One region of the Streptomyces sp. AA4 genome, then DNA from elsewhere that is predicted to be linked to it. Evidence: predicted binding sites of a transcription regulator. Region 1 holds the regulator's gene; each other region holds the start of a gene.
The links. Region 1 encodes HrcA, which represses chaperone genes, less so after heat shock. Its sites were predicted from a motif close to TTNGCACTCNGNNNNNCNGAGTGCNAA; they were not measured.
Positions count from the first base shown of each region.

Region 2: groL (chaperonin GroEL) is a predicted target of HrcA. The motif match lies at 6,400-6,426, and genes of this name have one in related genera.
Region 3: SSMG_RS44010 (FmdB family zinc ribbon protein) is a predicted target of HrcA. The motif match lies at 2,698-2,724, and genes of this name have one in related genera.

Region 1 covers NZ_GG657746.1:5,725,677-5,731,181, reverse strand. The annotation lists gene SSMG_RS26185 (YbaB/EbfC family nucleoid-associated protein) at 1-483, opposite strand, end outside; gene hrcA (heat-inducible transcriptional repressor HrcA) at 699-1,730, shown strand; gene dnaJ (molecular chaperone DnaJ) at 1,782-2,945, shown strand; gene SSMG_RS26170 (16S rRNA (uracil(1498)-N(3))-methyltransferase) at 2,948-3,700, shown strand; gene SSMG_RS26165 (histidine triad nucleotide-binding protein) at 4,118-4,495, shown strand; gene SSMG_RS26160 (PhoH family protein) at 4,665-5,505, shown strand, end outside.
Region 2 covers NZ_GG657746.1:7,672,648-7,684,081, reverse strand. The annotation lists gene SSMG_RS34980 (GlsB/YeaQ/YmgE family stress response membrane protein) at 1-170, opposite strand, end outside; gene SSMG_RS34975 (helix-turn-helix transcriptional regulator) at 231-776, shown strand; gene SSMG_RS34970 (MFS transporter) at 773-2,032, shown strand; gene glp (gephyrin-like molybdotransferase Glp) at 2,287-3,489, opposite strand; gene SSMG_RS34960 (AIM24 family protein) at 3,615-4,226, shown strand; gene SSMG_RS34955 (cold-shock protein) at 4,332-4,535, shown strand; gene SSMG_RS34950 (serine/threonine-protein kinase) at 4,607-6,319, shown strand; gene groL (chaperonin GroEL) at 6,586-8,214, shown strand; gene SSMG_RS34940 (PspC domain-containing protein) at 8,297-8,506, opposite strand; gene SSMG_RS34935 (o-succinylbenzoate synthase) at 8,579-9,517, opposite strand; gene SSMG_RS34930 (BTAD domain-containing putative transcriptional regulator) at 9,595-11,434, shown strand, end outside.
Region 3 covers NZ_GG657746.1:7,419,335-7,430,768, forward strand. The annotation lists gene glp (gephyrin-like molybdotransferase Glp) at 1-309, opposite strand, end outside; gene SSMG_RS33725 (UTP--glucose-1-phosphate uridylyltransferase) at 306-1,211, opposite strand; gene SSMG_RS33730 (5-formyltetrahydrofolate cyclo-ligase) at 1,236-1,835, shown strand; gene SSMG_RS44010 (FmdB family zinc ribbon protein) at 2,742-3,071, shown strand; gene SSMG_RS33740 (SAF domain-containing protein) at 3,201-3,860, shown strand; gene mscL (large-conductance mechanosensitive channel protein MscL) at 3,935-4,354, shown strand; gene SSMG_RS46465 (hypothetical protein) at 4,359-4,532, opposite strand; gene SSMG_RS33750 (molybdenum cofactor biosynthesis protein B) at 4,596-5,096, opposite strand; gene SSMG_RS33755 (NAD-dependent epimerase/dehydratase family protein) at 5,220-6,281, shown strand; gene SSMG_RS33760 (MBL fold metallo-hydrolase) at 6,335-7,183, shown strand; gene SSMG_RS33765 (sensor histidine kinase KdpD) at 7,202-8,251, opposite strand; gene SSMG_RS33770 (response regulator transcription factor) at 8,248-8,949, opposite strand; gene SSMG_RS33775 (hypothetical protein) at 8,958-10,361, opposite strand; gene SSMG_RS33780 (glycosyltransferase family 2 protein) at 10,506-11,165, shown strand; gene SSMG_RS33785 (DUF2064 domain-containing protein) at 11,162-11,434, shown strand, end outside.

The sequences.
Region 1 (5,505 bases):
GATCGAGCCGCCGCCGTAGTAGTCGTCGTCCTCCGTCGGGTCCGGCGCCGGGCGGGCGGGGCGCGCGGGCCGGGCAGGCGGGGCGGGAGGGGCCGAATCTTCCTGCGCGTCGAAGAATTGCGGCTGCGGCGGGGCGGGAGGGGCCGGTTCCTCCGGGATTTCCGGCTCCGGGATCTGTTCTTCGAGGAATTTCATCGCGTCGCTGTGCTCGCCGATCACCGGAGCCATGATCGCGGTCAGCTGCTGTGCCGCCTGGGCTTGGGCGCGCCGGGCGGTGGCCAGCACGGCGGCCGCCAGGGCGGCGCGCGGCATCTCGTCCGCGCGGGGGCCGAACTGGAGTTCCTGCAGCGCACCGGCGGTGTTGACGGTCGCGGTGACCGCGCCGTCCTGGCTCGTCGCGGTCGCCGACACGTGCTTCAGCCGTTCCTGGGCCTCCGCGGCCCGCTGCCGGATTTCGGCGATTTCGGGAGAAAGTGCGTTCATGTCGGCCACTGCTTTCGGCTGGAGCGGTTCATGGTCTTTCCGAGGCAGAAAACCCGGTTCCGGTTCCCGCTGCAAGCGAAGATCCCAGTTGCCCGGTTCGTCGCTATTAAAAATCGTTTCCCTCCCCTTTACCCGGAGGCGGCGGGACCGGAGGGCGCGCCGGGCACTCCCGGGTCCGTAAACTCGTTGTGAGTAGCAGGAGGACCGCGAAGGAGGTGCCGGTGGCGAACACGGACGAGCGTCGCTTCGAGGTGCTGCGCGCGATCGTCGCCGACTACGTCGCCAATCAGGAGCCAGTCGGGTCGAAGACGATCGTCGAGCGGCACAACCTCGGCGTTTCCAGCGCCACCGTGCGCAACGACATGGCCGCGCTGGAGGAAGAGGGCTACATTGCCCAGCCGCACACCAGCGCCGGCCGGATCCCGACCGACAAGGGGTACCGGCTGTTCGTCGACCGGCTTTCGGAGATCAAGCCGCTGTCGGCGGCCGAGCGCCGAGCGATCACCAGCTTCCTCGACTCCGGGACCGACCTCGACGACGTGCTGCGCCGGTCGGTGCGGTTGCTCGCGCAGCTCACCCGCCAGGTCGCGGTGGTGCAGTACCCGATGCTCACCAACACCGTCGCCCGGCACCTCGAGGTGGTCCCGCTCACGCCCGCGCGGCTGATGCTCGTGCTGATCACCGACTCCGGCCGGGTCGACCAGCGCACGGTCGACCTCGGCGACGTGGTCACCGAGGAGACCGTGCTGCGGCTGCGCACCGTGCTCAACGGCGCGCTCGCCGGGCGGCGGCTGGCCGACGCGGCGGCCAACGTGGCCGAACTGCCCGAGGCCGCCCCGCCGGACCTGCGCGACCACCTCACCCGGATCTGCACCACACTGGTCGAATCGCTGGTCGAGCACCCGGAGGAGCGGATCGTGCTCGGCGGCACCGGCAACCTCACCCGCAACGTCGCGGACTTCCCCGGGTCGCTGCGCCAGGTGCTCGAAGCGCTCGAGGAACAGGTGGTGGTCCTGAAGCTGCTCGCGGCGGCCCGCAACCCCGGTGCGGTCACCGTGCTCATCGGCGAGGAAAATGAGGACGAGCAGATGCGCAGCACCTCGGTCGTGTCGATCGGCTACGGCCGGGACGACATGCTGCTCGGGGGAATGGGCGTCGTCGGGCCGACCAGGATGGACTACCCGGGAACGATCGCGGCGGTCCGCGCGGTCGCCAACTACGTGGGGCAGATCCTGTCCGGCCGCTGACCGGCGGCGGGCCGGGGACGCGGCGGAACACGAAGGAGAAGGCAGAGCAACGTGGCGAGGGACTACTACGGGATCCTCGGGGTGGCCAAGAACGCGAGCGATCAGGAGATCAAGCGCGCGTACCGCAAGCTGGCCCGCGAGCTCCACCCCGACGTGAACCCGTCGGAGGACGCCCAGCACCGCTTCGGCGAGGTGACCACCGCGTACGAGGTGCTCTCCGACCCGCAGAAGCGCAAGATCGTCGACCTCGGCGGCGACCCGATGGACCCGGGCGGCCGCGGCGGCGGGGGCGGCGACCCGTTCGCCGGCTTCGGCGGGCTCGGCGACATCATGGACGCCTTCTTCGGAGCGGCCGGCGGGGGCGGCGGACGGGGCCGCGGGCCGCGCAGCCGCGTGCAGCCCGGCTCCGACGCGCTGATCCGGCTCGGTCTCACGCTCGAGGAGTGCGCGACCGGCGTCGACCGCGAGATCACCGTCGACACCGCGATCGTCTGCGACCTGTGCCGCGGCGCGGGCACCGCCGAGGGCACGACCACCAAGACCTGCGACACCTGCGGCGGGGCCGGCGAGGTCCAGTCCGTGCAGCGGTCGTTCCTCGGCCAGGTCGTCACCGCGCGCCCGTGCCCGGTCTGCCGCGGCTTCGGCGAGGTCATCCCCGACCCGTGCCGCCAGTGCGGCGGCGACGGCCGGATCCGGTCGCGGCGCGGCGTCACCGCGAAGATCCCGCCCGGCGTCGGCGACGGCATGCGGATCCGGCTGTCCGGACAGGGCGAGGTCGGCCCCGGCGGCGGCCCGGCGGGCGACCTCTACGTCGAGATCGACGAGGCCCCGCACGAGGTGTTCGTCCGCGAGGGCAACGACCTGCACTGCAACTTCCGCATCCCGATGACCACCGCGGCGCTCGGCGCGACGGTCCCGATCGCCACCCTGGTCGACGGCGACTACGAACTCGACATCGAGCCCGGCACCCAGCCCAACACCGAACTGGTGCTCACCGGCAAGGGCATGCCGCGGCTGCGCTCGTCCGGCCGCGTCGACGGCCGCGGCGACCTGCACGTGCACATCGACGTCGTGGTCCCGACCAAACTCGACGAGGCCCAGCGCGACCTGCTCGTCGACCTGGCCCAGCAGCGCGGGGAAGAAGTCCCGACGCTCGCCGCCAACGGCAGCAAGCACGGCGGCCTGTTCTCCAAGCTCCGCGCGAAGAACCGCTGACTGTGCCGGACACCACACTGCCGGTCTTCCTCGCCCCGGCGGTGCCCGCCGAAGGACGGGCGCTGCTCGACGGCGAGGAAGCCCGGCACGCGGCCACCGTGCGCCGGCTGCGCGTGGGGGAGCAGCTCGTGCTCTCCGACGGCGCCGGCGCGATGGCCCGCTGCGCCGTGGACGCCGTCGAAGCGGGCCGGGCGGCCTCGGTCACCCTCACCGTTCTCGAGCGCTGGCAAGAAGAACCGCCCGCGCTGCGCGTCCACGTCGCCCAGGCGCTCGCCAAAGGCGACCGCGGCGAACTGGCCGTCGAACTGGCCACCGAAGCCGGCGCCGACGCGATCGTGCCCTGGCGCGCCGCCCGCAGCGTCGCCCGCTGGGACGACGGACCCCGCGGCGAGAAAGCCCTCGCCCGCTGGCGCGCCACCGCCCGCTCGGCCGCGAAACAAGCCCGCCGCGCCCACGTGCCCGCCGTCGCCGAACCCGTCGGCACCCGCGAACTCGCGCAGCTGGCCGCCACGATGTCCGCGACGCTCGTCCTCGAATCCGGCGTCGCCAGCAAACTCGCCGACCTCGCGCTGCCCGACGGCGGCGACCTCCTCCTCGTCGTCGGCCCCGAAGGCGGCATCACCGACGAGGAACTCGCGCTCCTCGAAGAATCCGGAGCCACGACGGTCCGCCTCGGCCCGACCGTCCTCCGCACCTCCACGGCGGCCGCCGTTGCACTAGGCGCACTGGGCGTCCTCACCGGCCGCTGGCACTGACCGCGAACACCCCCGCAAAACCCGGAAAACCCGGCAGAACCCCTAAAGATCCGCACCAGGTGATGGCGCGCCGCACCCCCGCCAGCTACTCTGCTTCGCAACATGCGAACCCCAGGGTTTCAGCCCGCCCCCCGGCGGGCATTACCCTCGAGTACGCGAACCCATGCCCCGCCGGGCACCTCCCCCCTCGGTCCGGCGGAGCCGCGGCGGCGGTGGAGCGACCCCCAGGCTCCACCGCGCCGCGGCGTCTTCGTATCGCCTGGCGGCGATACTTCGCCTCCGCGGTTCCCGCCATTGCTCCCGGGGGGCCGAGCCCCCCGGACCCCCACGGTGCGGTGGTTGCCTTCCGTGCGTCTCTCGCGTTGGTGCGCGGTGGTTGCGTGTGGTGTGGTGGTGCCTCTTTGTAGGGTGGGGTTTATGAGCGATGCGGGTGCTGCTGAGACGTTGTTCGAGCGGATCATTGCTGGGGAGATTCCGGCGGACGTGGTGTACCAGGACGACGCCACGTTCGCGTTCCGCGACATCAATCCGCAGGCGCGGGTGCACGTGCTCGTGGTGCCTCGGAAGAGGTATCGGAACGTGGGGGAGCTGGCCGAGGCGGATCCCGAGTTGTTGTCCCGGGTGTTGCTGACGGCGCGGAAGGTTGCGGAGCTCGAGGGGATCTCCGGCAGCGGGTATCGGGTGGTGTTCAACACTGACGCCGACGCCGGGCAGACGGTGTTTCATGTGCATGCCCACGTGCTCGGCGGGGAGCAGCTGGGGTTGTTCGGGCGGCCGCAGGCCGGAGTGCACTGAAACCGGGCTGCGGGGCGGGGAGCAGGGCAAGTAGCATTCGAAGAGTCCCTGTACGTCGACTTGCGAAGTGCGCAGAAAGCAGGACCGAGGCCACGTGGCCGGAACTGAGACGGGTGGAGCCGCCCGACCTGACAATCGGGTATCGGCCGAGGCACAGGTTCGATTCCCGATCCCGGAGGCGGCTCAGCTGAGCCTGCTGGGGTCGCGCGACGAGAATTTGCGGGTGGCCGAGGAGCTGCTGGCGGCGGACGTGCACGTGCGCGGCAACGAGGTCACGTTGACCGGATCCGCGGCCGACGTGGCGTTCGCGGAGCGGGTTTTCACCGAGCTGGTGCAGCTCGCCGGCGGCGGGCAGCAGGTCGGGCCGGACACGGTTCGGCGGACTGTGGGGATGCTGTCCAGCGGCGACGCGTCGCCCGCCGAGGTGCTGAGCCTCAACATCGTGTCGCGCCGGGGCAAGACCATCCGGCCCAAGACGCTGAACCAGAAGCGGTACGTCGACGCGATCGACAAGCACACGATCGTCTTCGGCATCGGGCCCGCGGGCACGGGCAAGACGTATCTCGCGATGGCGAAAGCCGTGCAGGCGTTGCAGGCCAAGCAGGTCACGCGGATCGTGCTGACCCGGCCGGCGGTCGAGGCGGGGGAGCGGCTCGGATACCTGCCGGGGACGCTGAACGAGAAGATCGACCCGTACCTGCGGCCGCTCTACGACGCGCTGCACGACATGGTCGAGCCGGAGTCGATTCCGCGGCTCATGCAGGCGGGCACGATCGAAATCGCACCGCTGGCCTACATGCGCGGGCGAACCCTCAATGACGCCTTCATCATCCTCGACGAGGCGCAGAACACCACGCCCGAGCAGATGAAGATGTTCCTCACCCGCCTCGGGTTCGGCGCCAAGATCGTCGTCACCGGCGACATCACCCAGATCGACCTCCCCGGCGGCCAGCGCAGCGGGCTCCGCGTCGTGCGGGACATCCTCGGCGGCGTCGAGGACCTGCACTTCG
Region 2 (11,434 bases), 1.9 Mb from region 1:
TGCTGCTCGCCGGTCGCGAGCCGGTAGATGAAGCCGCCGAGGGCCGCCCCGACCACGCCGACCAGCACGCTGACGAGACAGCCCTGCCGCTGTCGTTCCCGGCCGCCGACCACGAGGTTCGCGATCCAGCCGACCAGCGCGCCGAAGACGATCCACAGGATGATGCCCATGTCCGCGAGGATACCTTCGGCCATTGCACAAGAGCTGTTGTACAACTACTCTTGTGCATCATGGAGGTACGCGATTCCCAGGTGCTGGCCGCGATGTCGCATCCGCTGCGCCGCCGCTTGCTGGACGTGCTGAAACTCGACGGTCCGGCCACCGCGTCGGTACTCGCGGAGAAAACCGGGCAGGCGGTGGGCAACGTGAGCCACCATCTGAAGGTGCTCTCCGGGGCCGGTTTGGTGGTCGAGGCGCCGGAGCTGGCGCGCGACCGGCGGGAGCGGTGGTGGCGGCGTCCCTCGGGTTCGTTGTCGTGGGCCACCTCGGACTTCGCCGGAGATCCGGTGGCGGACGTCGCGGAGGCGGTGAGCCTGGACCGGCAGATGACGTTGGCGCGGACCTGGCTTTCGGAAATGGAGACGGCTCCGGCGGAATGGCGGGACGCGTGGTTCTCGTCTGATGCGTGGATGCGGTTGACGCCGTTGGAATTGGCGGAGCTGAACGAGCGGATCTTGGCGCTGTTCGAGGAATTCGGCGCTAAGGCGGCTGCGGACCCTTCTGGTGAACGACAGCCGGTTTTCGTCTTTGGGCGCGGTTTCCGAGCGCAGCCGTGAAGGGGGCCGCGTTCCGTCTCTTGTGGACTGGGCAGACAGTCAGCACGGTCGGCAGCGCGGTGGCCAGTGCGTCGGTGCCGTTGGTGGCGTTGCTCGTGCTGCATGCCTCGACGTTCGAAGTCGCTTCTCTGACCGCGGCGGCTTGGCTTCCCTGGCTCGCGGTGGGTTTGCCCGCCGGGGCTTGGGTCGACCGATGGCCCAAACGGCGGGTGATGCTGGTCTGTGACGTCATCCAGATGGCAGCTTTCCTCGCGGTTCCTGTTTCGTGGTCCGTTGGCCTTCTTTCTTTTGCGGTGCTCTTGTCCGCCGCTTTGGTCGGCGGCTTCGCCAAAGTTTTCTTCACCCTCGCTTATCGGGCCTTCCTTCCGTCCGTTGTGGACGATGCCGCCCTGTTGGGAGTCAACGTCCGGCTGCAAGGCGCGGAATCTGCGGCACAAGTAGGCGGCCCTGGTCTGGCGGGATTGCTGGCTTCCGCGTTCGGTCCGGTCAGCGGTGTGCTCGTGGATGCGGTGAGCTTCGGGTTTTCCGCTCTGTGTCTAGGTTTCCTTCGTGCGGATGAGCCGCCTCCGCGCCCTCGAACGCGCTTGCTTTCCGAAATCGCCGAAGGCACGCGAATCGTGGCACGAGACGCTTACCTGCGGGTTTTGGTCTTGTCCGGCGGGGTCGCGAACCTGGCGCTGAACGGCTTCTATGCGGTGGCCGTGGTCTTCTTGGTCGAGGATTTGGGCCAAGGCCCGTTTTCTGTCGGACTCGTGCTCGCCCTGGGCGAGGTAGGCGGTGTCCTAGGCGCGACACTGGTGAGCCGAGTCGCCCGCCGAACCGGTACTGCGTGGGGTTTCCTGTGGTGCGAGGCCTTGGTGGTCCCCGCCATGCTGCTCGGCCCGCTCGCCCAGCCCGGGTGGGGTTTGACGCTGTTCGTCCTCGCCGGAGCCGGCATCGCGGCGGGGGTGGTGGGGTCGAATGTGCTCGGCGCGACGTTCCGGCAGCGGTATTGCCCGCGCCATCTCTATGGGCGGATCAGCGCGAGTTCGTCGATGATCAACTATGGCACGATCCCGCTGGGCGCCCTGGTCGGCGGAGCGCTCGGCCAGGCGGCCGGGGTGCGGGTGGCGATGTTCGCGATGGTGGGGGTTCAGCTGGTGTCGCTGGGGGTGCTGCTGGTGGGTCCGCTGCGGCGGGAGCGGGACTTTCCCCAAGTCGCGCTTGCTGTGGACAACCCGGTCGAAGGGGCTGGGGTTGTCGGTGGGGGTGGATAGACTGGAGCAGGGCCGTCCCCCAGAGGAGGGCGGGGGTCGCGTCTCCCGGGGTTTGGGGCGGAAAGAGGCTCCGGCGCACGGAATCCAGCTAAGCGGGGAAGCTCGGTGCCGGGCCTCGAGCGTGACGTGATGAACGATCCGCTCGCCGGAACGCCAAGGGGCCCCGGCCTAGGCCAGCCCAGCCGCCTCAACCCAAACCCGCTGCCGCAGACCTCGCTCGCCCAAAGCTAAAGCCGCACAGACGCCACCCAAAACTAAAGCAGCAGCACCTCAACCTCATCCCCCTCCGAGGCAGCCGAAACCTCCTCCGGCAGCACGATCAAGCAATTCGCCTGCGTAAACGCCGCCAGCAAATGCGACCCCGGTCCACCCTTCGGCCCGACCACCCCGGTCACCTCGCCAAGCACCGGCGTGAAGAACCCCCGCCGATACTGCCGTCGCCCGGCCGGTGAAGTCATGTCCTCAGTCAGCCGAGCCCGCACCCGGCGCCGGTCCACGTCCGAATGGCCCATTGCCGACAGCACCGCCGGGCGCAGGAACGCCTCGAACGACACCAGCACACTCACCGGATTCCCCGGCAGCGTCACCACCGGCACGCCGTTCCACCGGCCGCATCCCTGGGGGCCGCCCGGTTGCATCGCGATTTTCTGGAATTCCACGCCTTGTCCGGTCAGCGCGTCCTTCACCACTTCGTACGCGCCCGCCGACACCCCGCCCGACGTGATCAGCAGGTCCGCCGACTCCAGCCTTGGCTCGATGATCTTGCGGAATTCCTCCACGTCGTCGACCACGCTGCGGACGACCTCGACCTGGCACCCGAGTTCCCGCAGCGCCGCCGCCAGCATCACGCTGTTCGATTCGTAGATCTGCCCGTGCTGCAACGGGTTCGGGGCTTCCACCAGCTCGGTTCCGGTCGACACCACCAGCACCGACAGCGGCCGGTACACCTCCAGTTCCGCCAAGCCGACCGCCGCGGCCAGGCCGAGGTGGGCGTGGCTCAGCACGGTGCCCGCGTGCAACGCGACGGTCCCCTTCGTCACGTCCTCGCCGGTCCGGCGGATGTGGTTGCCGACAGACGCCGCGCGGGAGATCCGGACTTCCGCGGTCCCGCGGTCGGTGTCCTCGACCATCACGATCGCGTCCGCGCCCGGCGGCAGCGGCGCACCGGTCATGATCCGCTGAGCGGTACCCGGTTCGAGCGGTTTGACGTCGACCCTCCCGGCCGGGATGTCGTCCGCCACGGGGAGCGTCACCGGCACGTCGGCGACGTCCGCGGCGCGCACCGCGTACCCGTCCATCGCCGAGTTGTCGAACGGCGGCAGCGCCACCCCGGCGAGCACGTCGCGGGCCAGGACGAGCCCGGCCGCCTCGGCGACGGGAACGGTGCGGACGGGCGCGCGGCCGAGCAGTTCGGTCACGGTCTCGCGGTATTCGTCGACGGAGATCACGCGGACCATCCTCCCTCTTGCTGCCCGTCGTGCAACACTCTCCCGGCACAAGCCGGGGAGTACGGGGAGAGTTCTGATGCAGTTTCTGGTCCGCAACCAGCCCGGGCGCGCCGCGCTCGCGACCCCCCGCTGACATGCGCGTCCACACCAGGCACACGCCCGGATTCGGCGTCGCCCGCGTGCTGCTCGCCCCCGGCGAAGCCGTGCAGGCCGCCGCGGAATCGTTGCTGGCCAGCAGCTTCAACGTGGCCGAGACGAACCAGAACCGCGGCCGCAAGGGCGGTCCGTCGGTGTTCACCGCGCCGGCCGAAGGCGGCTGGGTCGACCTGGCCCCGCTCGGCCCCGGCGACGTCTACCCGCTCGAATTGACCGGGTCGACCGGCTGGTCGGTGCACCGCGACGGCGTGTTCGCCCGGCCGGGCACGGTCCGGGTCGACCAGAACTGGGCGCCGCTGCAGCAGTTGTTCGGCGCCGATTCCGGGTTCCTCGAGCACTACAGCGGCCGCGGCCCGCTCCTGCTCACCGCGCCCGGCCCGGTGGACTCGTTCGACCTCGGCCGCGGCGAGATCGTCACCGTGCGCCCGGACTATCTCCTCGCCTATCCCGACACCGTGCAATGCCGGTTGCGCGCACTCGACCCGAGCGGACCGCAATCGCTGCGAACGGGCGAAGGACTCGTCCTCGATTTCGCCGGACCGGGAACCGTGCTCGTCCAATCGCGCAACCGGCGAGTGTCGCGGGCGTAAGGGGAATCTGCCGATTACCCCATTGCCGGGAGCGCTGATTCCGGTAGCGTGAACTCCACTTCGCACGCTGATGGACAGCGGATTCTTGTCCCGAGGGAGGGCGCCGTGGCAGTCGGCACCGTCAAGTGGTTCAACTCGGAAAAGGGCTACGGGTTCATCGAATCCCCCGAAGGTCCGGACGTCTTCGTTCACTATTCGGCCATCCAGGCCGACGGATTCCGCACTCTCGACGAGGGTGATCGAGTGGAGTTCGAAGTCCAGTCCGGCCGCGACGGCCGAAGCCAGGCCGCGGACGTCCGCAAGGTCTAGCGAGGCAGGTCCGCTGACCGGTTGGGCGAACCGGCAGTGGCAGCGGATACCGGCGCGTTAAGCTGCGCTGCGTGACAGGCGACGTGTCGGGGGACCTCACCGGTCGCCAGCTGGGCCACTACCGCATCGACTCGGTGCTCGGCAAGGGCGGCATGAGCGTGACCTACCAGGCCACGGACACGCGGCTCGGCCGCAAAGTGGCACTGAAGGTCATCGGCGACCATCTGGGAGCCGACGCCGAGTTCCGCGAACGGTTCGTCGACGAGGCGCGCAACACCTCCGCGATCGACCACGCCAACGTCGTCCCGCTGTACGACTTCGGCGAACTCGAAGGCATGCTCTACATCGCCATGCGCATGGTCGACGGTGGCGACCTCGCCGGCCTCATGTCCGCGGGCCCGATCAGCCCGGCACGCGCGCTCAGCCTGCTCGACCAGGTCGCCGACGCCCTCGACACGCTGCACAACCACGGCCTCGTGCACCTCGACGTCAAACCGGCCAACGTCCTCGTCACCAGCCGCGAGACCTCCCGCGAGCACGTCTACGTCGCCGACTTCGGCCTCACCCGCCGCGGCGCCACCGGCCACCGCACCCGCGGCGGCGACTTCCTCGGCTCGCCCACCTATGCCGCCCCGGAACACCTGCGCGGCGAACCGCTCGACGGCCGCACCGACCAGTACGCCCTCACCTGCGTCCTGTTCGCGTGCCTGACCGGCAACCCGCCGTTCCGCGGCGACGTCCCCACCGTCATCAAGGGCCACCTCGGCGGGGAACCGCCGTCGGTGGCGAGCGTGGTCGCGCTCCCGGCCGCCGTCGACGACGTCATCCGCAAGGGCATGGCGAAAAACCCGAACGACCGGTACCCGAACTGCGTCGCGATGATCGCCGCGGCCCGGGTCGCGCTCGGCTCCCTCGCGACGTCGGACACCCCGCCGGGCCCCGCCCGGCCGAACGGACTTCCGGAGGCGGCCATGCAGCAAGGACCGGACAGCAACGGAGGACCTGGCTCCGGCGGACCCGGCGCTCCTGGCGCGGGCGGTCCCGGCGGACCCGGCGCGGCCGGGCCGGGCTCGCAGCCGGGCGGTCCCGGCGCCGCGGGGCAGGGCGCTCCCGGCGTCGGTGCGCCAGGCGCACCCGGAGGCCAGGGCGTTCCCGGCGGCTGGGGCGCTCCGCAACCCGGCCAGCCCGGCCAGGGCGGATACCCGGCCCAGGGCGGCTACGGCGGCCCCGCCGGTTACGGCAACCAGCCCCCGCCCGGTTATCCAGCACAGCCCGGCCAGCCCCAGCCGGGACAGCCTCAGCAGGGCTACCCCGGCCAAGCCCCGCAAGGCCCTCCGCCCGGCTACGGCTACCCAGGACAACCAGGCCAACCGGGCCAGCCCGGTCCCGGCCAAACGCAGCAAGGCCCGCCGCCCGGCTACGGCGGTTACCCGAACCAGCCTGGCTACCCCGGTCAGCCCAACCAGCAGGGCCACCCGACCCAGGCCTTCGGCGACCCGATGCGGTTGCGCCCGCCGTCCCCGGCAGGCGGCGCGGGCGCGTTCGAAAAGCAGCCCAAGAGCGGCGGCCTGAAGTGGCTGTGGATCGCGCTGGGGGTGCTCGTCGTGGCCGGCCTGGTCGTCGGCGCGATCTTCCTCTTCGGCGGCGACGACAACGGCAACGGCGGCACCGGTCCGGCGTCGTCCGCTCCCAACATCCCGGTCGGTCCGGGCGGCTCGAAGTCGGGCGGACCGTCGTCGCTGCGCCCGCCGCCGTCGTCGATCCACATCCAGCCGAGCCACTGACCGGGTCGACCTGGTCCACCGTGGCACCAACCCTGACCTGCGCTCCTTGCACTCGACCCCGGAGAGTGCTAAACACGGCATTGGCACTCGACGCCGTCGAGTGCTAGGCGAGCGGTCACCGACCGCCTGCCTGAAGGTCGGGACGGTGAGGCTGACCCACCGGTCAGTCGTCCGTCGCGGGCACCGAGCCTGGCCGAGGACGTGTCCTGCTGCCGCCGCTGGAGACAGCGCGGCGGTGGCGCCCAATACCGGAGGACCACACCGCAATGGCCAAACTGATCGCGTTCGACGAGGACGCCCGCCGCGGTCTTGAGCGCGGCTTGAACACCCTCGCCGAAGCCGTCAAGGTGACCCTCGGCCCGCGGGGCCGGAACGTCGTGCTCGAAAAGAAGTGGGGCGCGCCGACGATCACCAACGACGGTGTCTCCATCGCCAAGGAGATCGAGCTCGAGGACCCGTGGGAGAAGATCGGGGCCGAGCTCGTCAAGGAAGTTGCCAAGAAGACCGACGACGTCGCGGGCGACGGCACCACCACCGCCACCGTGCTCGCCCAGGCGCTCGTGCGCGAGGGCCTGCGCAACGTCGCGGCCGGCGCCGACCCGATCTCGCTGAAGCGCGGCATCGAGGCGGCCGTCGAGGCCATCACCGAGCAGCTGCACAAGGCCGCCGTCCAGATCGAGACCAAGGAGCAGATCGCTGCTACCGCCTCGATCTCGGCCGCTGACCGCACCATCGGCGAGCTGATCGCCGAGGCGCTGGACAAGGTCGGCAAGGAAGGCGTCGTCACCGTCGAGGAGAGCAACACCTTCGGGCTCGAGCTGGAGCTCACCGAGGGCATGCGCTTCGACAAGGGTTACGTGTCCGGTTACTTCGTGACCGACCCGGAGCGCCAGGAAGCCGAGCTGGAGGACCCGTACGTCCTGCTCTTCGGTTCCAAGATCTCCAACGTCAAGGACGTCCTGCCGCTGCTGGAGAAGGTCATCCAGTCCGGCAAGCCGCTCCTGATCATCGCCGAGGACGTCGAGGGCGAAGCCCTGGCGACCCTGGTCGTCAACAAGATCCGCGGCACCTTCAAGTCCGTCGCCGTCAAGGCCCCGGGCTTCGGCGACCGCCGCAAGGCGATCCTGCAGGACATCGCGATCCTGACCGGCGGCCAGGTCATCTCCGAGGACGTCGGCCTCAAGCTGGAGAACGCGGACCTGTCGCTGCTGGGCCGCGCCCGCAAGGCCGTCATCACCCGCGACGAGACCACCATCGTCGAGGGCGCGGGCGACGCCGACCAGATCCAGGGTCGCGTCAACCAGATCCGCGCGGAGATCGAGAACTCCGACTCGGACTACGACCGCGAGAAGCTGCAGGAGCGGCTCGCGAAGCTGGCCGGCGGCGTGGCCGTCATCAAGGCCGGCGCCGCGACCGAGGTCGAGCTGAAGGAGCGCAAGCACCGCATCGAGGACGCGGTGCGCAACGCCAAGGCCGCCGTGGAAGAGGGCATCGTCGCCGGCGGTGGCGTGGCCCTGATCCAGGCCGCCGAGGCCGCTTTCGCGGGCCTGAAGCTGACCGGTGACGAGGCCACTGGCGCGAACATCGTCAAGGTCGCCGTCGAGGCTCCGCTCAAGCAGATCGCGATCAACGCCGGTCTCGAGGGCGGCGTCGTGGCGGAGAAGGTCAAGTCCCTCCCGCAGGGCCACGGCCTGAACGCCGCCACCGGCGAGTACGAGGACCTGCTCGCGGCCGGCGTGCCGGACCCGACGAAGGTCACCCGCTCCGCGCTGCAGAACGCCGCTTCCATCGCGGCGCTGTTCCTGACCACCGAGGCTGTCGTCGCGGACAAGCCGGAGAAGGCTGCTGCCGCTCCGGCCGACCCGTCCGGCGGCATGGGTGGCATGGACTTCTGAGTTCGGCTGCTTGTCCGGCGAAGCCCGGTTCACCTTCGAGGTGGGCCGGGCTTCGCCCGTTTCCGGGGCAGCACGCCCGGGCTCAGTCTTCGGGAGTCAGCACCGCGGCGGCGGCGTAGACCGGGAGGACCAGCCCGGCCGAGAGCACGGCCCCGGCGACCGCGGCGATGCGCACCATCGACGGGTCGACGTTGAGGTAGTCGGCCCATCCGCCGCACACGCCGGTGAGCATGCGGTCGGAGCGGCTGCGGAAGATCTTCTTGGCCGGTGCGGCCTGCATGTTGTTCGTCATGCCAGCAATACTCCGCGCCGGGAGCCCGCCGCACATCCGGGATCGCCCCGGGCCGCGACCCTGAAGTCTCCCTTATCCGCTGATCTTCCGGACCCGCTCGAACCGGTCCAGCCAAGCCGCGGTCACCTCGGGGGACGCGGCGAATTCGGCGTAGTCGTCGGGTTCCGGTGCTTGCCGAAGCACTGGCAGGTAACCGTCCACAGGGGACAGTGTGGCGGTGCAGACATCCCCGCGCAGCAACGACATCGTGCCGAGGCCGCACGCGAAATCCAGCTCCGGCAAGGCTCCGGCGAGGGCGAGTCCGGCAGCCAGCCCGACGCTCGTCTCGACCGCCGACGACACCACGCACGGGAGTCCGCACGCCTCCGCGACTTCCAGCGCCCGCCGCACCCCGCCGAGCGGGGCGACCTTGAGCACGGCGATGTCGGCAGCTCCGGCGACGGCGACCTTCAGCGGGTCTTCCGCGCGGCGGATCGACTCGTCGGCCGCGATCCGCACCGACACCCGGCGTCGGACAGCGGCCAGGTCGTCGATCGTGGGACACGGCTGTTCGGCGTACTCCAGTCCACCGGCCGCGCGGTCCAGTTCCGCCAGGGCGTGCACGGCGGTGTCGACGTCCCACGCCGTATTGGCGTCGACCCGGACCGCGCCGGACGGACCCAGCGCGTCGCGCACCGCTTCGATGCGCGCGCAGTCCTCGGCCAGCGTCGCGCGTTTGTCCGCCACTTTGACCTTCGCCGTGCGGCAACCGGACGCGCGGACCAGTTCGTGCGCGCGTTCGGGCGACACGATGGGGACCGTCGTGTTCACCTCGATGCGGTCGCGGACCGGCTCGGGCCAGCCTTCTTCGCTCGCTTCGAGCGCGGCGGCGAGCCAGGGGACGCTCTCGGTGTCCGAGTAGTCCGCGAACGGGCAGAACTCTCCCCAGCCGGCGGCACCGCGGAGCAACAGCCCTTCACGGATGGTGATGTCCCGGAACCGGGTGTGCAGCGGGAGCGCGTAAACCTGCATGACTGCCGATCATGCCACCGCCGCGGGGGCGGGAACCGAGGTGCCGCCGACGCCGTCTCAACGCCACAATGGAACGTGTGGACGGCCTCGACTTCCGGGTGCTCGGCCCGGCCGAGGTGCTGGCCGGGGACCAGGTGGTGCCGCTGGGCGGCAGCCGCCCGTTGATCGTGCTCGCCGGACTGCTGCTGCGAGCCAACCGGCTCGTGTCGGTCGACGTGCTCAGCCACTGGCTGTGGGGCGACGACCAGCGTCGATCCAAGGGTGCGCTGCAGACGTATGTGCTGCGGCTGCGCCGGGCGCTCGGCGACGGAGCGGCGATCCGCACCGAACGCGGCGGCTATCTGTTGGAAGTCGACGAGAACGCGGTGGATCTTGGTCGGTTCCGCCAGTTCGCGGCGCGGGGCCGCAGCGCGGCGGAACGAGGCGAACACCGCCGGGCGGCGGGCTATTTCGAGGACGCGCTAGGCCAGTGGCGGGGTTCGGCGCTGCAGAACGTGGAATCGGACGCACTGCACCGGGACGAGGTCGGGCAGCTCGCCGAGGAGCGCACGCGGGTGCGCGAGCAGTGGGCCGAGACGCTGCTGACGGTCGGCGAGTACGAGACTGTCGTGCCCGAACTGGAACGGCTGACGCGCGAACATCCGTTGCGGGAACGCCCGCACGAGCAGCTGATGTACGCGTTGCTTCGCTCCGGACGGCAAGCCGAGGCGCTGGACGTGTACCGGCGGATCAGCGGATTGCTCGCCGAGGAACTGGGCCTGGATCCCGGTGCCGGCCTGCAGCGCGCCCACCGGCTAGTGCTGGGCGGCGACGAGGCCACGCGGTTCCGGACTCCTCTGGAGCCCCATATCCCGCACCAGCTTCCGGCTGATCTGGGTGCTTTCGCCGGTCGAGCCGCGGACCTGAAAGCCCTGCGTGCACTACTGCCAGAAGCTCTCGACGACGGCACTTCCACCCCGATCGCGTCGGTGGAAGGCATGGGCGGACAAGGCAAAACGACCCTGTCCGTCCACTTCGCACACCAGATCGCCGACCGTTTCACCGGCGGTCAGGTATTTCTGGACCTGCGCGGCTACGGCCCAGGCGCACCGGTGTCGCCGATCGCCGCGCTGGAGACGATGCTCATCGCGCTGGGCGTGCCCGCCGACCGGATCCCGTCCGGTTTGGACGAACGCGCGGCGACCTGGCGCACCTACACCACCGGCCGACGGCTGTTGATCGTGCTGGACAACGCGAACAGCACCGAGCAAGTGCGCTATTTGCTGCCCGGCCCGGGATGCCTGGTCGTGGTGACGAGCCGCTGGCAACTACGCGGACTGGTCGCGACCCACGGCGCCCGGCGGATCGCTCTGTCCGAATTGGACAGCGAAGAGGCGGTGGAACTGCTCGCTTCGGCCATCGGCGTCGAACGAGTGCACGAGGATCCGCTCGCGGCTGGCCGTTTCGTGGAGTATTGCGGCGGACTCCCGCTGGCGATCCGAATCCTCGCCGTACGCGCCGCACAGTTCCCGCGGCTCCCGCTGGACGAGTTCGTGGCCGCCCTGCCCTCGGACGCCGGCCGATTGAGCACCTTCGACCTCGGCGACGGCGACGAAACCAACATCCGCACAGTCTTCTCCTATTCTTACCGAGTTTTGTGCCCCTCGGCGGCCCGTCTGCTGCGGTTGCTGGCGCTGTCGGTCGGCCCGGATTTGTCGCTGGGGATGGCAGTCGCGCTCAACGGATGGTCCGAAAAGGACACTCGCGGCGCTCTCGACACGCTCGTTTCCGCGCACCTGCTCACCCAGCCGAAGCCGGGCCGGTACCAGTTCCACGACCTGATTCGCGCCTATGCCACCGAATTGTCGGAGCAGGAGGACACCGCCGCCGATCGCGCGGCAGCCAGCGAACGCCTGCTCGACTGGTGCATCGCGTCGG
Region 3 (11,434 bases), 1.7 Mb from region 1:
GTCGACGCTCCGGACCGCGTAACCGTCCACCGCCGCCTGGTCGAAGCCGGGCAGCGCGTGTTCGGCGACCACTTCTTCCGCGCAGAGCAGGCCCTGCGCTTCGGAGATCGCGACCCGGACCGGCCGCGGGCGCACGGCGGCGTCGAGGGTCAGCGCGATCTGCTCGTCGACCGAACGGAAATCGCCGGACTCGGCGGTTTCGTCTGCCGCGACAGCGATTTCTGCCGATTCCGCCGCCGCGACGGCCTGAACCGCGGGTTCAGTCACCGTGGCGTCTTCGGTCGGGGTGGTGTCGAGGGAGTCCGTCATGGGCGATCGTTTCCGATCCGTTCGGTCAGCCAGGTGCGCAGCGAAGGCCCGTAATCCGGGTCCTCGAGCGCGAAATCGACGGCGGCGCGCAGGAATCCGCCCGGGTTGCCCAGGTCGTGCCGCCCGCCGCGGTGGACGACGATGTGCACCGGGTGCCCCTCCTGGATCAGCAGCGCGACGGCGTCGGTGAGCTGCAGCTCCCCGCCCGCGCCGGGCTCGATCCGGCGCAGCGCGTCGAAAATCGCCCGGTCGAGCAGGTACCGCCCGGCCGCGGCGTAGGTCGACGGCGCGTCCTCCGGCTTGGGCTTCTCGACCATGCCGTGGACCTGCTTGACGTCCGGGTCGTCGGTCTCGGTGACGTCGAAGACGCCGTACGGGGAGATCTGCTCCTTCGGGATGTCGAACGCGCAAAGCACGCTGCCGCCGTACTGGGCGCGGACGGCCGACATGCGGTCGAGGACCCCGGCGGGCAACACGAGGTCGTCGGGCAGGAGAACCGCGACCGCGGTGTCCTCGTCGGTGAGGTTCGGCTCGGCCTGCGCGACGGCGTGCCCGAGCCCGAGGGCCTGTTCCTGGATCGCGACCTCGACGTCCAGCAGCTCCGGCCCGCGGCGGACCTTCGCCAGCAGGTCGGTCTTGCCCTTCTCCTCGAGCGTCTTCTCCAGTTCCGGCTTCGCCTCGAAGTACCGGACGACGGCTTCCTTGTCCGGCGAGGTGACGATCACCAGCCGCTTCGCGCCCGCACTCGCCGCCTCGGCCGCGACGATCTCGATCCCCGGCGTGTCGACCACTGGCAGCAGCTCTTTGGGCACCGCTTTCGTCGTCGGCAGGAATCGCGTGCCGAGGCCTGCGGCAGGCACGATGGCGGTTCTGAAGGTCTGGGTGGTTGAGGCGCCCGTCATGGGCGCAAAGCCTAACCTGGTCTCATGCACGAGCCGGGCAATGAGACCCCGAGCAAGGCGGAGTGGCGGACCCGAATCCTTCGCGCCCGCGCCGAACTGCCTCCCGAAGCCCACGCTCGCGAGGCAGCCGCCCTGGCGACGGCAGCGTCGTCAATCCACGCGGAAACGGTCTGCGCGTACCTCCCTTTCGGCACCGAGCCCGGCCAAATCTCCCTGGTGAACGCCCTGGCCGCGACGGGTGCTCGCGTCCTCCTGCCCGTCATCCCGGACACTCCCGGCCCGCTCGACTGGTCCGAGTACACCGGCCCGGGCGCCCTGCTCCCCGGACGCCTCCGCGGCGTCCTGGAACCGTCCGGCCCGCGCCTGGGCACCGCCGCGGTGGCATCGGCGCAGGTGCTGCTGATCCCAGCCCTGGCCGTCGACCGCCACGGCACCCGCCTCGGCCGCGGAGCTGGCTACTACGACCGCACGCTGGCCGCAGCGCCGGACACCGCCCGCGTGGCTGTGGTGCGCGCAGAGGAGGTCGTGGACCGTCTCCCGGCCGAACCCCACGACGTGCCCATGACCGCCGTTCTGACGCCCTCCGGCCTCATCCAGCTGCCGACCGCCGCCGCGGCTCGCTGAGGGCTCGCTGAGGAAGTGGTCAAGACCACTCGATCGGCGCGCCGCGCTCGGTTCCGCCGACCGGACCCAACCACCGCCGCTCAGCCGACAGCCCAAGCCCGGTGAGCGGCCGGCCCGCCGACAGCCCAAGCTCGGTGAATGGCCGTCCCGCCGAAAGCCCACGCCCGACGACCGCCGTCCCGCCACCAGCCAAAGCCATCGAGTGCCGGACGACAGCTAAGCCGTTGACTGCCGCCCGACGGACAGCCAAAGCCCACGACTGCCGTCCGGCTGGAAGCCCCAGCCCACGACCGTCGCCCGGCTGGATGCCAAGCCAACGACCGCTGTCCGGCCAGATCCGAAGCCGAGCAGCACCGTCCGACCGAAGGCTTCAGCCGGTCACAGCCACCCGAACCGCAGGCCCAGGTTGCCCGACCAGCGACCGAACAGAAGCCCGCAGGCCGCCGCAACGGTCACGCCGCCAGCTTTAGCCAAGGCCCGACGTCCACAGCCGCCCAACAGCCCAGCCGCCAGCTCCGCCAGGCCGCTCGGGGCCGTCTGCACACCGACCGCCAGACACGTCGCCAGCTCCACCCAGCTTGCCCAGCACCCAGTCACGAACCGCCCAAACCACGCATCCACACGCAAGCCACGCCAGCACCGGTATCCGCCATACCGGCACAGACGAGCCCTCCACGGCCCCGCCAGGCCCCGCCAACCTGCCCGACGAAGCCCCATCCGACCGGACCAGCCGCGGCCCAGCCACCCCAGCCACCAACGCCCAGGACACCCTGACCAGCGCAAACCCGCCGCCGCCAGTGCCGCCGCAGCACTGTGAGCAAGGGGTAATTGCGCTGAGGGAATGCTGTCCAGCACAATTGGGTTAGCACTCTTGTAGGTCGAGTGCCAGTGCATGAAGGAGCTTCAGTGCCCACGTACCAGTACGCCTGCAAGGAATGTGACCACCGCTTCGAGGCGGTGCAGTCCTTCTCCGACCCCAGTCTGACCGTCTGCCCGCAGTGCTCCGGTCCACTGCGCAAGGTCTTCAGCTCGGTCGGCGTGGTCTTCAAGGGCAGCGGGTTCTACCGCACGGATTCGCGTGATTCGAGCAAGTCGAGCACCTCCGCGGCCCCGGCCAAGACCGAGAGCGCCAAGTCCGACTCGTCGTCCACCACCTCCTCTTCGTCGACGTCTTCTTCGTCCTCGAACACATCCTCCACGACGAGCACGACAAAAACGGCTTCCGCGTCCTCCTGACCCCCGAGTTATCCACAAGGGGCCAGTTGTCCACAGGTTCGCGAATCGGCTCTTCCGGCCGGTTCGCGACGTCCTTAACGTCGGATTCGCGCGGCATCCCGCCGTGCCGGAACCGACGAGGGGACAACCGTGAACACCTTGCTCAGCCGCCTTCCCGCGCTGCCTGACGTCCGTCTGCCGCGCGGGCGGCGAGCCCGGATGCTCCGCCGGTGTCTCGCGGCGGCCTTGCTCTTGGCCGGCCTGCTCGTCCTGTTTCTCCCGCCCTCCGCACGGGGCGCTCCCGCCACCTCGACGGTGGTCTCCGCACGCGACCTTCCCGCGGGTTCTGTCCTGCGCGCTGCTGACGTGCGGACCGTCGCGCTGCCCGACAGCCTCCGCCCGTCCGGCGCGCTCTCGGCAATTGACGCGGCGGTAGGCCGTCTTCTGTCCGGCGCGGCTCGGGCCGGCGAGCCCATCACCGACGTCCGGCTCCTGGGCAACAACCTCCCCGTAACGGGTGAACCCGATGCGGTCACCGTCGCCGTCCGGCTCGCGGACGCGGCGGTCGCCGAGTTGCTTCAGCCGGGCCAGCGCGTCGACGTCGTCGCGGGCGCGGATACCACAAATTCCGCGTCTGTGCTGGCCAGAGGGGCTTCGGTGGTCACCGTCCGGCGTTCTGACGACGCCGGGAACCGCACTTTGGGCCCGCCGCAGAAGGGCCCACTCGTGCTGCTCGCGCTGCCGAGGGAGGTTGCCACGCAGGTCGCTGCTTCCTCGCTCGAACGACCGGTAACGGTTACTCTCCGCTAACCCGACCCTGTTCCGACGGGCGACGACTGTCCGACGACGGTCAGACGCCCGTCCCGAATCCCCTGGGAGCAGCAGTGCTGAAAGGTTTCAAGGACTTTCTGATGCGCGGCAACGTCGTCGACCTCGCGGTCGCCGTCGTGATCGGCGCCGCGTTCACCGCGATCGTCACCGCGTTCACCAACGGCCTGATCAAGCCGCTGATCAACGCGCTGGGCGGCTCGAACGCGGCGAAGGGCCTCGGCTTCAACGTCCGGAACGGCAACGACTCGACGTTCATGGACTTCGGCGGCGTGATCAACGCGGCGATCAACTTCGTGATCGTCGCCGCGATCGTCTACTTCCTGATCGTCCTGCCGATGAAGCACATCCAGGAGCGCCGCAAGCGCGGCGAGGAGCCCGGTCCGGCCGAGCCCACGGACGTCGAGCTGCTCACCGAAATCCGCGACCTGCTGCGCGCGCAGCAGGGCAACGGCCCCTCCAGCCGCGGCAACTGAGGGGTCACCGATCGTGATGCGGGGGCCGGTTCTCGAGATACCAGGAATCCGGAGTGGTCTCCGGGCCCCGGCCCCGCTCATCGGACGTGGTCTCCGGCAGGACGTCGCCGAAGATCTCGTCGACCCGGCGGCGGCGCTGGGCCTCGTCTGCGCGGGGGCGTCGTTCCTCGTGCGGCATGGGTCCATCGTCCCACCTGTTGTTTGACAAGTGCAGAGAGACATCCGCCGCAGGCGGCCGGGCTCAGACCTCTTCGAGGCCGGAAAGCTCGTCGATCACGTGCGGGACCAGCGACGAAAGGGTCGCCATGCCGTCGCGCACCGCCGCGCGCGAACCGGCCAGGTTGACCACCAGCGTGCTGCCCGAAACGCCGGCCAGGCCGCGGGAGATCCCGGCGTCGACCGCGCCCGCGGCCAGCCCCGAGGCGCGCAGGGCCTCGCCGATGCCCGGGATCGGGCGGTCGAGCACCCCGGCGGTCGCGTCCGGCGTGCGGTCGCGCGGCGACACTCCGGTGCCGCCGACCGTGATCACCAGGTCCGCCCCGCCGATCACCGCCGTGTTGAGCGCGTTGCGGATGCCCGCGGTCTCGGCCTCGACCACCACGACGCCGTCGACGATGAACCCGGCCTCCTCGAGCAGCTCGGTGACGAGCGGCCCGGAGGTGTCCTCGTGCTCCCCGTGCGCGACCCGGTCGTCCACAATCACCACGAGTGCCCGGCCCAGCCGCTGTGCGCTCCGTTCCATGCCGACACCGTATCCGGTTCCCGGCCCGCTTCGCCGCCACGGGCCCGGTGATTTCTGACGATTCGGTGACGTGGTCCGCGCAGGCCGCGCGCACCCCGAGGCAGGCGGCCTGACGTCGGCGAGGTGCGAGTGCTCCTCACCGGCGGCGCCGGGTTCATCGGGTCCCGGATCGCCGATCAGCTGGCCGACGACGGCGACGAGGTCGTCGTGCTGGACAACCTGCTGTCCACCGCGCACGGCTCCACCACGCCACCCGAATACACCCGGCGGCACCGCTTCCTGCGCGGTGACGTCACCGACACCGAGATCGTCGCCGCGCTGCTCGACGGCGTCGATGCGGTCTGCCACCAAGCCGCGGTGGTCGGCCATGGCGTGGATCCGTCGGACGCGCCCTCGTATGCGCTGAACAACGACTACGGCACCGCCGTGCTGCTGGCCGCGATGCACGCGGCGAAGGTGCGCAAGCTTGTGCTCGCCTCGTCGATGGTGGTTTACGGCGAGGGGCGTTACGCGTGTGCGGAACATGGTGTCGTTCCGCCGTCACCCCGTCGGCAGTCCGATGTGGACGCCGGACGTTTCGAACCCGCTTGCCCGCACTGCGGTGCCGAGTTGGGCTGGCAACTCGTGCCCGAAAACGCGCCGCTGTTGCCTCGAAGCACCTACGCGGCAACAAAACTGGCGCAAGAACATCTCGCGGGTGCGTGGGCAAGGCAGACCGGCGGCACGGTCTGGGCGTTGCGCTACCACAACGTCTACGGCCCGCGGATGCCGCAGAACACGCCATACGCGGGTGTGGCGTCGCTGTTCCGTTCGGCGCTGGAGCGGGGCGAAGCGCCGACGGTGCTGGAAGACGGGCGGCAGCAGCGGGACTTCGTGCACGTGGACGACGTGGCCCGAGCGAACGTCCTCGCACTCCGGAACGACGGTCCGGAGGCAGATCTCACGCCGCTGAACATCTGCTCCGGACAGCCGCACAGCGTCGGCGACCTGGCCCGGGAACTGGCCCGCGCCTGCGGAGGGCCGGAGCCGCGGATCGTCGGCGGTGCACGGCCCGCGGACGTCCGGCACGTAGTCGCCGACCCGGCCCGAGCGCGGGAGTTGCTCGGGTTCCAGGCGGAAACGTCCTTCGCGGAAGGCATCGCCGCGTTCGCCACCGCGGAACTGCGCGCCCCTGTCACTCGATGAGGTGAAGATCACGTTCCGGAATGAATCGGCCGTACCGGATCTTGATGCTGGGCATGCGTTCCATCGTGGTGGGGGACATCGAAATCCACGCATTGACCGACGGACGGCTGCAGCTGCCGTCGTCGTTCTTTCCGGGACTCCAGGGCAAGCGCTCGGCACCGAGCACGGTGCCCGTGGCCATCGGCGCATTTCTGCTCCGAACGGGTGGCCGCACGGTGCTGGTCGACGCTGGGTTCGGCCCGCGTCCGTCGGGTGAGCCGCATCTGCCGCAGCACTCGAAAGAGCAGCTGCACCCGGTGGTCAGCGCCGTCGAAGCGGAGCACACCGGAGGCTTGCCCGCAGCGCTCGCCGAAGCCGGGGCCGCTCGCGAAGACATCGACACCGTGGTGCTGACTCATCTGCACGCCGACCACATCGGCTGGGTCGCGCCGAACGGCGAGCCGTACTTCCCGAACGCCGAAGTGCGGTACGGCGCACCCGACTGGGAGGCGTTCGTCGAACCGGCGGGACGGCACGATCGCGGCCGCGTCGCGCTGGAAGCCCTTCGCACCCAGGGCAAACTGCGTCCGCTGCTCGACGGCGAACTGGTCGCGCCCGGCGTCACCGTCCGACATGCGCCCGGGCACACGCCAGGGCATTACGTGCTGGAAATCGTGGATCAGGACCGCCGCGCCGTCCTGGTCGGCGACGTCTTCCAGATTCCGGAGCAGATGGCGGACCCGACGATCGGCGCGGCGTCCGACGTCGATTCCGGGCAGGCGGAGCAGACCCGCCGCCGCTGGCTCGGCGAGGTGGTCGGCACCGGCACGATCGTCGCGGCGGCACATTTCCCGGACGAGCCGTTCTTCCGGATCGCGGCCGACCGCACCGTGGAGCCGGTCTCGGCGGTCGCCGCGTCCTGACTGTCCACAACGGACAACTCAGGACGCGGCCAGCGGCAACCGCACTTCGAAGCGGCAACCCGGTCCGTGGTTCTGCACGCCGATCCGTCCTCGGTGTGCCTCCACCAGGCCTTTCGCGATCGCCAGGCCCAGTCCGCCGCCGCTGGTCGTGCCGCTGCGATCGGGAGTGCGGGCTTGCGTGCCGCGGAAGGCTACGTCGAAGACCCGGCCGATCTCGTCGTCCGGAATCCCGCCGCAGCCGTCGTCCACGGCGAGCAGCGCCTGGTCGCCGTCGATGCCGATCTGCACGGCGACCGTGCCGTCCGGCGGAGTGTGCCGGATGGCGTTGGAGACGAGGTTCCGCACGATCCGCGCCAGCTCCGGATCGCTGCCGGACACCACCGGCCACGCCGACGCGTTTTCCAGCACCCGCACGCGTTTGCGGTCCGCCACCGGCGCCTGCGCGGCGACCGCGTCGCTCACCACGTCGCGCAGCGGCACCGCCGACATGCTCAGTTCGAGCGCTCCCGCGGTGATCCGGGACAGTTCGAACAGGTCGCCCACCATGCCGGACAGCCGGGTCGTCTCGCCGCTGATCCGCTGGGCGTAGTCGGCCACTTCAGCACGCTCCGAAACCACGCCGTCCGCCAGTGCTTCCGCCATCGCCTGGATCCCGGCGAGCGGGCTGCGAAGGTCGTGGCTGATCCACGCGACCAGTTCGCGCCGCGAAGCCTCCGCCGCGCGTTCGCGTTCCCGCGCCTCGCGTTCCCACACACTGCGCCGCGCGATGACCCGGCCCAGCACCATCGCCGCGGGCACCGCCACAAGTGCCACGAGCAGGCACACGAGCAGTTCGGTGGTCAGGGCCTCGGTGAACATGAAGCCGCTCACGCCGAGGATCCCGACCAGCATCGCGGCGACCGGGGTCAGCACGAGCGTGGTCATCGTGGTGGCCAGCGACCGGTGCCGCAGCAGGTAAAGCGCGAGTCCGCCCAGCGCTGCCACCGGCAAGGCGAACAGCAAGGCGAGCGGCAGGATGTGCAGGACGTGGACGAACATGTCCCACGCGGACTCGCCCGAGCCGATCATGGCTGTGTCCGGTCGTAGCGGTAGCCGACGCCCCACACTGTCGCGACGCGGACGGGTTTGGCCGGGTCACGTTCGATTTTCTCGCGGAGCCGTCGCACGTGGACGGTCACCGTGGACTGGTCGCCGAAGTCCCAGCCCCACACCTTCTCCAGCAGGTCCGCCCGGCTGAACGCGACGCCGGGATGGGAGAGGAAGAACGCGAGGAGATCGAACTCCCGGGTGGTCAACGGCAGCGCCGCACCGTCGAGCGTCGCCTGGCGGGCAGTCATCTGGAGCCGAAGATTGCCGTCCACCAGCTCGGCCGTGGGCGGTTCGGGCCGGGGCATCCGAGCCCGCCGCAGCACGGATGCCACGCGCAGCGTGAGTTCCTTGGGACTGAACGGTTTGGTGACGTAGTCGTCAGCCCCCAGCTGCAGTCCGGCGATGCGGTTTTCCTCCTCGCCGAGCGCGGTGAGCATGACGATCGGCACCTGGCTCGTCTGCCGCAGCCGGCGGCATACCTCCAGGCCGTTGAGGCCGGGCATCATGACGTCGAGCACCACCAGATCCGGCACGCGCTCGGCGAACTGGGCGAGCGCCGCCGTGCCGTCGCCGGCCAGGTCGACGGTGAAACCGGCGGTTTCGAGGTAGCGACGGACGACGTCGCGCACGGTCTCGTCGTCGTCCACCACGAGCACGCGACCCGCTTGGTCCTCCATGCCTCACCTCACCAGTTCGTCAGCAGCAGGTGGTTGACCGCGAGCGCGACCACCGCCTGTCCGGCCAGCCACCAGCGGCGGTGGCCCGCCGGGAGCAGCGCCGTGGCCGGGAGCAGCCACGCGCCGAACGGTAGCCAGATCCGTTCTACCTCAGCCTTCGACAGGCCGGACGAATCAGCGAACACGATCGTGAGCAAGGCGGCCAGCACGATCAGCAGGACCGGATCGCGCAGGATCGTCCGGCGGGAAGGCAGAAAGACCGCCGTCGCCACCCCGCGGCGGGCGGCCGCGACCACCGCCGGCCCACACGCGACCGCTACCGCAGCCAGGTCGGCCCACACCCAGTACGAATACGGCCGCACCAGCGCCACGCCCTGGTAGTAGCGCTCGACCACGAGGTGGTAGCCATCGAACCACCAGAAACCGGCTAGCGCGAACACGGCGACCACTGCCAATGCGCCGAGGACAGCCACTGCCGCCGCACGCCATTGCCTGCCGAGCAACGCGACCGCCAGCGCGACCAAGCCGAGCAGGACGAGGCCGTAGGAGAGGAAGATGCCGAATCCGACGAGAACCCCGGCTGCCAACGCCGTGGGCCAGGCGTAACCACCGCGTGCTCGGAAGCCCACCGACGCGAGGGCGAGCAATGCGATGCCGGTGGCGGTTACCCCAGCGAAGAGGCCGTCCGCCGACACGCCCAGCCACACCGCACCGGGGCTGAGCACGGCGAACGGCAGTGTCGCGCGGGCGGCGCCGGGACGGCCGAGCAGGGCGATCGTCGCGGGGACCGCGACCGCGACCAGCGCGGCCACCAGCACCACGGCGGTCGACGCCCACGCACCGCCCCGGAGGCCGAGCCGGTCGAGCCAGACGAACACGAGGGTCGCGCCGGGCGGGTGGCCGGACACGTGAGTGGTCCACGAGTTCGGCTGGAAATCGAGGATGCGCGAGGAGAATTCGCGGAGGAACCGCGGGATGTCCGTGATGCCGGGGACTTCGTGCAGGTACTCCTGCGGCGTAGTGAGCCGGCCGGCGAAGCCGCGCGTCCAGCCGTCCACCATGGCGAGCGAGAAGATCCAGGCGAGGGAGGCCAGGTAACCCGCGGCCAGCGCGCGCCGCCAGCGCAGCCGGGCGGCCAGAGCCGGGCCATACAGGACGACACCGGCGGCCAGCAGAACGGCGAACACCGAGCCGGGGCCGACGTGCGGCAGCCAATGCGCGAACAGCGGCGGCGCGAACGCGTAGATCACCACGCCCGAGCCTGGCCGGTTGTAATACACGCCGACGGCAGTCGCGGCGGCGATCACCACAAGGGTGACGCCGACTGTCACGAGGTCAGCGCGGAACCGGGCACGGACGGGAACCGGGGGCGGCGGCTCGGCGAGCCGGGCAGCCTTCGTCGACTCGCTCATCGCCGGTCACGATAACCCCGTCGGCGGCCGTCCGGCGGGTTTCCGGCGGATCCGTGAGAAGTCGGTAAGGTCTTGACCAACGTCAGGATTTGGTAAGCACAGCAAGGGTTCTGCACTGTCCTTTCCAGACTTACCGTACGCCTCGTGAACGAATTCGGAGTGGACGTCGTCCTCCCCTGCCTCGACGAGGCGGCCGCGCTGCCGGGCGTGCTCGCCAGCCTGCCGCCGGGGTATCGCGCGATCGTCGTGGACAACGGGTCGCGCGACGGTTCCCCCGGCGTCGCGGCTGGGCACGGCGCGAAGGTCGTCGACGAGCCGCGACGCGGTTACGGTGCCGCCGTCCACACCGGGTTGGAGAACGCGACCGCCGACATCGTCTGTTTCGCGGATGCCGACGGGTCGCTCGATCTGGCCGAATTGCCGCGCCTGGTCGCCGCGGTGATGGATGGTGCTGACCTCGCGGTCGGGCGGCGAGTACCGGTGTCGCGGGCGGCTTGGCCGTGGCACGCGAGAGCAGGCAATGCCGTCCTCTCGCTGCTCTTGCGGTCCCGTGGCCTGCCAGTACAGGACATCGCGCCGCTGCGGGCGGTGCGTCGCCGGGAGTTGCTGGCTCTCGGTGTTGCGGACCGGGCGTTCGGCTATCCGCTTGAACTGCTGGTGAAGGCTCAGCGCGCGGGCTGGGCGGTCCAGGAGTTCGACGTCGCTTACCGGGAACGGGCGCGGGGCACGAAGTCGAAGGTGTCCGGCTCGGTGCGCGGCACGTTGCGAGCGGTGCGGGACTTCGGGCGGGTGCTGGCCCGATGACGTTCTGCCTGCTTGTGGTCGCGAAAGCGCCGGTGCCGGGCTTCGCGAAAACTCGGTTGTGTCCGCCCGCGACACCCGCGCAAGCTGCGGAGATCGCCGCTTCCGCGCTGCTGGACACGCTGGACGCTGCGTTCGCCACCGACGGCGCGATCACGGTGGTGGCGATGACGGGCGACCTCGCGGAGGCAGCCCGGGGTGCCGAAATCGGCCGAGCGTTGCGGAAAGCGACCGTGATCGCGCAGCGCGGTTGGGATTTCGGTACCCGGCTG